2 regions of the Acidocella aluminiidurans genome follow, and region 1 is predicted to be linked to the other one. Evidence: predicted binding sites of a transcription regulator. Region 1 holds the regulator's gene; the other holds the start of a gene.
The links. Region 1 encodes LexA, which represses DNA repair genes until DNA is damaged. Its sites were predicted from a motif close to TGTTCTANNTANGTTC; they were not measured.

Region 1 (5,493 bases):
GCCCTTGTCGATGCCCGCCGCCTTCTTCAGGAAGTAGGTGTTGGGCGGAGTCTTCATGATGAAGGAGAAGGTGCGGTCAGCGAAGGCGGTGATCACCACCGGAACCGGCATGCCGGGCTCCATCTGCTGCGTCGCCGCATTGAATTCCTTGACGAACTGCATGATATTCAGACCACGCTGGCCGAGCGCGGGACCCACCGGCGGCGACGGGTTCGCCTTGCCTGCAGGGATCTGCAGCTTGATATAGCCGACAACTTTCTTAGCCATTTCTGGCTCCTTTCATCCTATGGCTTGCGCCATTGGACCGCGGTTCAAGCAGCCGGACACACCTATCCAAGCCTCCCACGTTCCGAGGGGCGGAGCCTTAACGCAACCGCATCGCACTGTCTAGCACCCGCTCGCGTTTTCCCGATAATATAAGCCATGCAAAAAAAAGCGGCCCTTCTGGTCATCGACCTGCAAAATGATTTCTGTCCCGGCGGCGCGCTTGCCGTCCCTGGAGGCAATGAGATTGCGCCTTTGATCAACAGCCTGGCGCGGCACTTCGACGAAGTTGTGCTCACCCAGGACTGGCATCCGGCGGACCACACCTCCTTCGCCGCCAACCACCCAGGGAAGGCCGCATTTGATACAATTCAGTTGCCTTATGGCCAACAAATCCTATGGCCCACCCATTGCGTCATGGGGACGTCGGGCGCCGCGCTCGTGCCTGGGCTCGACATCCCGCATGCGGGTCTGATCCTTCGAAAGGGCAGCCATTCTTCAATCGACAGCTATTCGGGCTTTCTGGAAGCGGATCGCGCCACACCCACCGGCCTTGCCGGCTACCTGCGGGAGCGGAGCATCACACACTTATATATATGTGGCTTGGCCTTCGATTTCTGCGTGCGTTGGACGGCCGAGGACGCAGCCCAGGCAGGCTTCGAGGTTTGCGTTGTTGAGGATGCGTGCCGGGCGATAGATTTACAAGGCTCGAGCGCGAAGGCCCGCGCGGCCATGCAAACGGCAGGCGTCAAGCTGGCCAAGAGCCAAGACATCTTGCAGCCACACTAATCGCCCCTCAAAACGTAAAAAACCCCGCAGAAGCGGGGTTTTTCACGGAAATTCGCCGGTTAGTCGACGATGATTGCGGAAACTTCCGGCCCTTTGGAGCCTTGCACCACACTCATCTTAACCGCCTGGCCCTCTTGCAGCGGCGAAAGGCCGGCTGCCTCAAGCGCTGTGGCATGGACAAACACGTCCTTACCGCCAGCTTCCGGGCTGATGAAGCCGAAGCCCTTGGTGGCATTGTACCATTTCACAATACCAGCCATCTCAACAGCGGGACCGGAGGCCTGCTGACGGGGTGGACGCGGCGCGCGGGGACGGTCAAAGCCGCCACCACCGAAGCCGCCCGGGGCACGCGGCGGCGGGGCCTCACCCTCGGTCACGGAAATAACCTGATTGACCTGACGGCCCTTCTGCCCCTGCCCCACACGGATCTGCAGCACAGAACCAGGGGTAACGGACTGGAAACCGGCACTCTGAAGCGAGTTGGCATGAAGAAACACGTCGCCGGACCCATCTGCCATCTCGACGAAACCAAACCCCTTTTCAGCATTATACCACTTCACAGTGGCCTTTGCTTCAGGGGCAGATGATTGCGCCCCAAACCCCGAGAAAGACGGCGGGAATGAAGGAGCGTTACCATAAAAATTATCGTCGTCGAAACCACGGCGGCGGCTCTGCCGCTGGCGGTCATTCTTCGGGGGTCGCACTATAAAAACTGTCCTCTAAAAGACTTTCGGGGCACCGGGCTCTAGCCAAGCAACAGCAGCATAGGCCACGCTGTGGCGGCCTTCAATCCCGAAATGCTGCTCCATCGCAAGCAATTCAGCTAAAATAGCTGCCATTTTTACGATTCTCGACCCAAGTGCGCATGAATATGCGCCGCTGCACGGCTGCACGGCTAATCCACCGCTTGTTGCCTGGCGCCCTAGCCCCTATGAGCCGCTCATGCCCTTCCCCGACACCAATCCCAGCCTCGCAAAAGCTCTCGCTCAGCGCGGCTATGCCGACCCTACCTCCGTACAAAGCGCAGTCCTCACGCCGGAAGCTGACGGGCGGGACTTGCTTGTATCCGCTCAAACTGGCTCCGGGAAGACCGTCGCATTCGGCCTTGCTTTAGCGGGTGGTATCCTCGGCGAGGCCGCGTCGATGCCAGCCACGCATGCGCCTCTGGTGCTTGTAATCGCCCCCACCCGTGAGCTTGCGCTGCAGGTTCACGCCGAATTGACCTGGCTTTACGAATTCACTGGCGCGCGGATCCTGTCCTGCGTCGGCGGCATGGACGCACGACGCGAGGCGCGCCTCTTGGCCGGCGGATGCCATTTCGTGGTTGGCACGCCCGGCCGCCTGAAAGACCATATCGAACGCGGCAATCTGCGCCTCGACGAGCTGGAAGCCGTCGTGCTCGACGAGGCCGACGAAATGCTCGATCTCGGGTTCCGGGAAGAACTCGAATTCATTCTCAGCACGGCGCCGGCCTCTCGCCGCACCTTGCTGTTTTCAGCCACAATCGCGCGCGACATCGCCGCACTTGCCCGAACCTATCAGCAAAATGCGCTGCGTATCGACACCGTCGCCGCCAACCAGCCTCATGCCGATATCGAATACCGGGCCGTCCGCGTTGCCGGCCACGAACTCGAAGCGGCCCTCGTCAATATACTAAGAGCGCAGGATAGCCGGGCGCTGGTTTTCTGCGCCACCCGGGATACTGTGCGCACGCTTCACGCCAACCTCGTCGCACGGGGTTTCACTGCGGCCGCCTTGTCGGGAGAACTATCCCAGGCTGAGCGTAACGCCGCCTTGTCAGCGCTGCGTGACGGGCGCGCACAGGTCTGTATCGCAACCGATGTCGCCGCGCGTGGGTTGGATTTGCCGGATCTCGACCTGGTCATTCACGCGGACCTTCCCACCAATAAGGCAACGTTCCTGCATCGTTCCGGCCGTACCGGGCGCGCAGGGCGCAAGGGGGTTTCCGTCCTGCTCGTCCCGCCTGCGCGGCGGCGCCGGGCGGAATTGCTCTTGCGGGAGGCAAATGCCCAGGCTGTCTGGGTTGACCCGCCGACGCCGGAGGACATCCGTGCAAAGGATGAGATACGCCTCCTGAACAATCCGCAGCTGCAAGAAACACCCGGCGAAATCGAGCTTGAGCTCGGCCAGAAGCTTCTGGCCCGGAGTTCACCGGAAATCATCGCTGCGGCTTTCGTGAAACTGGCCCAGGCCCATCTGCCACGCGCGGCGAACGTTACGATCCTGCCGCCCGAAGCCCAGCGCCCCGCCCGCGCGCCGCATACCGGCAAGGCATCCCATGGCCCGGTGAGCGAGGGCACTTGGTTTCGCGTGGCCCTTGGCCGCAAACAAAATGCCGATCCGCGCTGGCTGGTGCCGCTGATCTGCAAGGCGGGGGGCGTCAGTAAACAAGAGATCGGTGCCATTCGCATTTTTGAGCGCGAGACCAAGTTCGAAATTGCGGCCCATGCCGCGAGCGCCTTTGCCAATGCGGCGAACGCCCAGACCGAGGCGCGGATCGAGCCCGCCGCCCCGCCGAGCAGCCCCTCACGCGCTCGCACGCAGTTTTCCGAACGCGGCGATTTCAAGACGAAAGCGGCTCCGAAGCCATATGCGCCAAAACCTGGCGGCAAGCTCAGCGAGCAACAGCGCCGGCGGCAGAATAAAGCGTCTCGCCATTGATTGCAGCTGATCCGGCCTCGAAAGGGATCGGATCAGCCAATCAGGCTCTGCGGCACACGCTTAATATTGCCGCATCAGCGCGATCAGGCGACCTTGAACACGGACACGTTCAGCCGGGAAAATTCTCGTTTCATACCGGATATTGGCTGGCTCCAGCGCAATGGACTGCCCTTTCCGGCGCAGACGCTTCAGCGTCACCTCGTGATCATCGACCAACGCGACGATAATCTGCCCGTTTTCAGCCGTATCGCCGCGCCGGATGATCACTGTATCACCGTCCAGAATTCCCGCTTCGATCATCGAATCGCCTTCGACGGTCAATGCGAAATGCTCCCCGGCGCCAAGCATGGAGAGCGGGATTTCGATCGTCTCTTCATTATCGCGCAAGGCTTCGATCGGCAGGCCTGCGGCGATTTTACCGTAAAGCGGCAGAGAAATCGCGGAAGGTTCAAAACTCTCCAGCTCATCTTGCTGCGACAGCCCGCGAGTTCCAAAATGTCCTTGAATCACGTTGGGCGCAAAACCATGCGCCTGCGCCTTGCTCGGCGTTATATCCTGCGGCAGCCGCACCACTTCCAGGGCTCTCGCCCTGTGCTTGTGGCGGCGCAGGAACCCACGTTCTTCCAGGGCGGAAATCAACCGATGGATTCCGGATTTTGAACGGAGATCCAAAGCCTCCTTCATTTCCTCGAAGCTGGGGCTGCATCCGGTCTCGCGCAGATGCCGGTCGATGAATAACAGCAATTCATGCTGTTTCGGCGTCAGCATTGAACATCTCCGAATTTTAAAGCTTCTGGAACAAAGCAACAACAAGGTGATGTTCTAGTTTAGTTCTCGTTTTCGCGTCAAGCGTTACGAATGATCCAAGCGCAGGATCTCCACGTAATGATCCAGCTGGGCGGCCGGTGAAAACGGCACACGGCGGATCAGCGCGTTGGACCGCGCCAAGGCACGCAGCATTCCTGAATCCTGTACCGGCAGCGGTGTTACCCGCATTTCGCCGTCCGCGGTCTTAGCGATCACCGCCCGAACATAGTCTTCCCGCATATCATTGGCCCGCATCGGCGCCGCCAATCGCATGCTTTCAAAGCGCGGCGGTTCAGCGGGCAAACCACACAGCGCCTCGATGGCGGCGCGTAAAAACAACACCGCGCAGACATAAGCGGACACGGGGTTGCCGGGCAGCCCCAACACAGGCAACTCACCGAGTCTGCCAAATATCAGGGGCTTGCCGGGGCGCATCGCGATTTTCCAGAAATCCAGCGCAAAACCGTGCTGGGACAGCCCTTGCCTAACCAGATCATAGGCACCGACACTCGCCCCACCTGTGGTCAGCAACAGATCGGCTCCTTTGGCAGCTAACGCCGCCTGCGCAACCTCGCCAACAGCATCACGCGCAATCGGCAAAACCAGCGGCTCGCCGCCATGGGCTGCAACGAAGGCGCTCAGCATCAGGGCGTTGGAGTTGGCGATCCCCCCGGCGGGAAGCGGCTCACCCGGCAGGGCAATTTCGTCCCCGGTGCAGAGGATCGCGATGCGCGGGCGCCGGTGAACAGCCAGCCAGGGATGCCCCGCCGCGGCAGCCAGTCCGATATCCCGCACAGACAGCCGCGCCGCCGCCGGCAAGACCTCGTCACCGGCTTGTATATCCTGGCCCTTACGGCGGATGTGGAGCCCAACGCGCACGCTTGCTGCAGGCTCCACCAAATCCGCCGCGACGGAGGCGTTCTCCTGGATCAAAACGGTATCCGCACCGTT
Region 2 (5,493 bases), 530 kb from region 1:
CCAGATTCAGCGTGCCGGCCAGCAGCTTGGCCCCCTTGCCCCGCGGCTGCGGCAGCGCCTCGCCGGTCACCGGGCTTTCATCCAGGCTGCCCTCGCCCTCCAATATCTCGCCATCCACCGGCACCCGCTCGCCGGGGCGGATCAGGATCTCGTCATCCACGCGCAGCCTGGCCGGCGCCACATCCTCGCCGCTGGCCAGATGCGCCAGCTCCGGACGCAGCGCCTGCAGCTCCAGCACCGCCTTGGCGGCATCGCGCTTGGCCTGGCCTTCCAGATATTTGCCCAGCCGCACCAGGGCGATCACCGCCACGGAACTTTCCAGATAAAGCGGCCCGCCGGCAAAGACATCCCACAGCGAGAGCCCGTAGGCGGCGGAGGTGCCGAGCGCCACCAGCAGATCCATATTGCCGCTGCCGGCGCGCAGGGCCAGGAACCCGGCCCGGTAGAAACGCGCCCCCAGCCAAAATTGCACCAAGGTGGCGCAGATCAGCGGCACCATCGGGGGCACCGGCATCACCATGCTGTCCAGCACCACCGGCACCGCCAGCAGGAAGGCGGCCACCAGCTCGATCTGCTCGCGCCAGCTGGCATCCGGCCGGGCGGATTTGACCGGGACAGCGCTATAGCCCGCCCGCTCCACCGCCGCCGCCAGCGCCTCCAGCCCCACCTCGCCGCTGACCGTGACATGCGCGCGCTCCAGCGCCAGATTGACGCTCGCCGCCTGCACCCCTGGCACCCGTCCCAGCACTTTTTCCACCCGCGCCACGCAGGAGGCGCAAGTCATGCCGCCGATGCTGAGCTCAATATCGCGGGAGGGGGCAAGGGTCTGGTCCATCGCCCTCATATAGGGCTTCCCATGATGGGAGGGTCAAGGCTTGACCTTCCCATCATGGCCACCCTTATCCAGCATAAATCACAGGAGACCCGATATGGCCCATTCCACCCCCTTACAGTTCGACGTGCCCGACATGGATTGCCAGGGCTGCGTGCGCTCGATCACCGAGGCGCTGCGCAAGCTCGACCCCAACGTGCATGTGGTCGCTGACCTGGACACCAAGCGCGTCGTCATTGGCGGCGAGATCGATGCCGGCCGCGCCGCCGAGGCGATCGAGGCGGCTGGGTTTGATGTGAAGGCAGCGGGTTAAACCGCAAATTTCGCCGCGCCCGCACCGGATTTTTGCAAGGCCGCCGTAAACGGCCTTGCAGCGACGCGCTTTTAATATTTTTGTTCTTCTTTTGTTCTTGACTTTGCGGCTGGGATGACCTTAATCAAACCAGAACGGAGCATGAACACACAATGTCTGCGTCTCGGGTACAAATCAAGCGGGAAGCCGGCTTTGGCGCGCTGAAAGGGCGCGGCACCGGGCTCAACCCGGCCAATCGCTTTGAAGCGTCGCGCCGGGACGCCTTCGATGATGGCTGGGACCAGGCGGAAGAGGCCGTGCGGCCGCAAACCAGCCTGATCCGCGATGCCGCGCGCAGCATCATCGCCCGCAATGACAGCCCGGATCTTTCCTTCGAGACCAGCATCAACCCGTATCGCGGCTGCGAGCATGGCTGCATTTATTGCTTCGCCCGGCCCAGCCACGCTTATCTGGGCTTCTCCGCCGGGCTGGAGTTCGAGACCAATATCCTCTTCAAGCCGGACGCGCCGAAGCTGCTCGAAAAAGAGCTCTCCCGCCCCGGCTACAAGCCCAACGTGATCGTGCTCGGCTCCAATACCGACCCCTACCAGCCGGTGGAGCGCACGCTGGGTCTCACCCGCGCGATTTTGGAGGTGCTGGAGCGCTTCAACAACCCGGTCGCCATCGTCACCAAATCCGCCTTGGTGCTGCGCGATGCGGATATTCTCGGCCGCATGGCGGCGAAGGGGCTGGCGAAGGTGCATCTCTCCATCACCACGCTGGATGCGGATCTGGCCCGGGCGATGGAGCCGCGCGCCGCCTCCCCCGCCCGCCGCCTGGCGGCGATCGCCGGGCTGGTCCAGGCCGGCATTCCCGCGGCGGTGATGGCCTCGCCGATGATCCCCGGCCTCAACGATATGGAGCTGGAGCGCATTCTGGAAGCCGCCGCCGCCGCCGGGGCCGGCAGCGCCTACAGCATCATGCTGCGCCTGCCGCATGAGCTGGGCGAGCTGTTTACCGACTGGCTGAACAAATTCCTGCCCGAGCGCGCCGGCCATGTGCTGAGCCTGATCCGCCAGGCCCGCGCCGGGGCGCTGAACGATGCGCAGTTTCATTCCCGCTTTCAGGGCAGCGGCCCCTATGCGCAGCTGCTGCGCCAGCGTTTCAGCGCCGCCGTGAAGCGGCTGGGGCTGGATGAAGCCAGCTCACGCCTCGATATTTCGCAATTCCGCGTCCCCGGCCGGGCGCTGCCCAGCCAGCAGATGAGTCTTTTCTAACCCGTGCGCCCCGCGCCAGCGGGAGCCTCCAGCGGGCAGAGTGCCCGCCCATTCCCACAAAGGAGTTTGGTCATGCAGTATCTGTTCTTCATCAATCCGAGCATCGTCATCGGCCTGGTCTCGGCCTTGGGCTGCGCCTATTTCCTCTGCATCTGCGCCGAGGAAACCAAAACCCTGCTGGCTTATCGCCGCTCTATGCGTCAGCCGGCCGAGAAACTGGCCAACCATAAGCGCGTGAAATTTCCGCGATTTCCACGCGATATGCGCCATACCAGCGCGCCCGCCCCGTATTTTGTGCCAGCAGATGCGCGGTTTGCGCCTTCCAGGCTTTGATCGCCTGCAGATCGCGCCAATAGGAAAGCGCGACCTCCTCACCGCCCTCACTGAGGGCGTGAAATTCCAGGCAGCCGAACTCCTGCAACGCCATATCGCGCAGGCGCTGCGCCATGGCGCTGTATTCTTCATCCAGCTGGGCGATTTGCGCCCGGAAAATCACCACATACATCGCCCGGCCCTCAACATTTGCAGCGTGATGCCGAGGGCCAGCCTGGTCAAGCCTTGGATGAAATTCCCGCCCTTGGCCTTGGCATCGCGTTTTCCTTACATAAATGATCGGAAACGTTCATTTGGCCGGCGCCGCGCCGGGAAGGATTTCCCCTTTGAGTCAGCAATTGCATCTCGGCGCCTTCATGCGCCCGGTCGGCATCCACACCGCCTGGTGGCGCTATCCCGGCGCCTGGGCGGACGCGAATTTCAATCTCGAACATATGGTCCAGCTGATCCAGACGCTGGAGCGCGGCCGGTTCGATGCCTTCTTCATGGCCGACCATCTCGGCGTGCTGAATATGGGCATGGATGCGCTCAAGCGCAGCGCCACCGTCACCTCCTTCGAGCCTTTCACCTTGCTCTCGGCCCTTTCGATGGTGACCAGCCGCATCGGCCTGGTCGCCACCGCCTCCACCACCTTCGATGCGCCTTTCCATATCGCCCGGCGCTTTGCCTCGCTCGACCATCTCAGCAAAGGCCGCGCGGGCTGGAACATCGTCACCACCTCCAACCCGGAATCGGCGCTGAATTTCGGCGGCGAGGACCAGATGGAGCATGATGAGCGCTATCGCCGTGCGAAGGAATTCCACGATGTGGTCATCGGGCTGTGGGACAGCTTCGCCGACGATGCCTGGATCCGCGACCAGGAGAGCGGCGTGTTTTTCGATCCGCAAAAAATGCACCGGCTGGATCATCAAGGCGAATATTTCGCCGTGCGCGGGCCTTTGAATATCGCAAGGCCGGTGCAGGGCCGCCCGGTGATCGTACAGGCCGGCGCCTCCGAGGCCGGGCGCCAGCTGGCGGCGGAAACCGCCGAGGTGATTTTCGGCGCCGCCCGCACGTTGAAGGATGGCCAAGAATTCTATGCCGACATCCATAAGCGCATGGCCGCTCTCGGCCGCGCCGATGATACGTTGAAAATTCTGCCGGCTGCCTTCGTCGTCGTCGGCCGCACCCATGCGGAGGCGCTGGAAAAGAAGCAGCGCCTGGACGCGCTGGTGCATCCGGACAGCGCCCTGCCCAACCTCTCAATGCGCCTGGGCGTGGATGCCAGCAAGTTCGATCTCGATGCGCCCTTGCCCGAGCTCCCCCCCACCAATGCCAGCCAGAGCGCCCAGGCACAGCTGGTGAAGATGGCGCGCGAGCAGAGCCTCACCGTGCGGCAGCTGGCGCAGCATGTCGGCGCCTATGGCGGGCTCAGCTTCGTCGGCACGCCGGGCGAGATCGCCGATGGCATGCAGGAATGGCTGGAGAGCAAAGGCGCGGACGGATTCAACGTGATGTTCAACACCGTGCCGGAAGGGGTGAATGATTTCGTCGATCTGGTGGTACCGGAACTCACCCGCCGCGGTATCTATCGCGACGCCTATGCCGGCACCACGCTGCGCGAGCATCTGGGGCTGGCGCGACCGGCGAACCGGTTCTTCAGCTGAACATCTGGCCGCAAAAAACCCAGCACGTCGCTCAGCCGGCGGGGACGTGGCGGCGCTTAACCCAGCCTTGGGCTGGCGCGCCCGGCACGGGTGATGACGACCACGCCGTCCCCCGCCTCGACCATCAGCTCCGGCCCGGGGCGGCTGATCGTCTCGCCGCCGCGCCGGTTCAGCCCGACCACGAACAGCGTCCCCTCCGCCCCGCGCTCGATCTGCCCGACACTCTGCCCGGCATAGGGGCTGCCCGCCGCCACCGGCAGAATCTCAAGCTCCAGCCCCAGCGTGCGCAGGCCGGTGCCCAGCACCTGCATCGGCACCGAATCCGTCAGCGCCGCGCTGCGCGGAAACAGGATCAGCTGGGCAATGCGCTCGGCGCCGATATGGGTCGGCTCCACCACCGCGCTCGCCCCGGCGCGCAGCAGCTTGCTCTTGGTGCTGGCCGCCTCGCCGCGGGCGATGATCTCGATATCGGGATTGAGATTGCGCGCCGAGAGGGTGATAAACACATTCACCGCGTCATTTGGCACCACGCAGGCCAGGGCCCGCGCCCGGCGCACCCCGGCCTCCTCCAGCACCTGCTCATCCGTGGCATCGCCCGCCAGCGTCAGATGCCCGCGCTCGGCCGCCTCCGCCAGCTTCGCCTCCTCGCGGTCCAGGATCAGAAATTCCGCCCCGCCCGCCTTCAGCTCATCCGCCAGCATATGGCCGATGCGCCCATAACCGCAGACAATCACATGCCCGCTCATTCTGCCGATCTGCGATTTCATCCGCCGATGCCCCAATAATTGCTGGATCTGCCCGAAGGTGATGAACTGCACCAACGCACCGGTGAGGAAGATCATGCCGGTGCAGCCGAGCATGATCGTCGCCAGCGTGATCGCGCGCAATTCCGGTGTCGCGATCGGGTGCACCTCGTCATAGCCGACGGTGAACACCGTGATGATCACGAAATAGAACGCATCGCCGAGACTCCAGCCGGCGAGGCTGAAGGCGAGCGTGGCGGCCAGCACCACCGCCGCCATGAAGCACAGCCCGCCGATCAGGTTGCGGGCCGGGCTGTCGGTGAAATGTCTCACGAAACGGGCAAAATAAAACCCTTTCGCGGGCGGGCCG

Region 2: ACZ46S_RS00800 (PA0069 family radical SAM protein) is a predicted target of LexA. The motif match lies at 1,227-1,242, and genes of this name have one in related genera.

What each region holds. Positions count from the first base shown of each region.
Region 1 is NZ_AP031589.1:3,303,548-3,309,040, reverse strand. Features, by position in the region: gene rplK (50S ribosomal protein L11) at 1-267, opposite strand, end outside; gene pncA (bifunctional nicotinamidase/pyrazinamidase) at 424-1,053, shown strand; gene ACZ46S_RS16285 (cold-shock protein) at 1,113-1,757, opposite strand; gene ACZ46S_RS16280 (DEAD/DEAH box helicase) at 1,996-3,735, shown strand; gene lexA (transcriptional repressor LexA) at 3,796-4,503, opposite strand; gene ACZ46S_RS16270 (molybdopterin molybdotransferase MoeA) at 4,588-5,493, opposite strand, start outside.
Region 2 is NZ_AP031589.1:155,917-161,409, reverse strand. Features, by position in the region: gene ACZ46S_RS00810 (heavy metal translocating P-type ATPase) at 1-835, opposite strand, end outside; gene ACZ46S_RS00805 (heavy-metal-associated domain-containing protein) at 930-1,145, shown strand; gene ACZ46S_RS00800 (PA0069 family radical SAM protein) at 1,298-2,401, shown strand; gene ACZ46S_RS00795 (hypothetical protein) at 2,474-2,734, shown strand; partial or broken gene ACZ46S_RS00790 (antibiotic biosynthesis monooxygenase family protein) at 2,754-2,828, opposite strand; gene ACZ46S_RS00785 (LLM class flavin-dependent oxidoreductase) at 3,061-4,380, shown strand; gene ACZ46S_RS00780 (potassium channel family protein) at 4,437-5,456, opposite strand.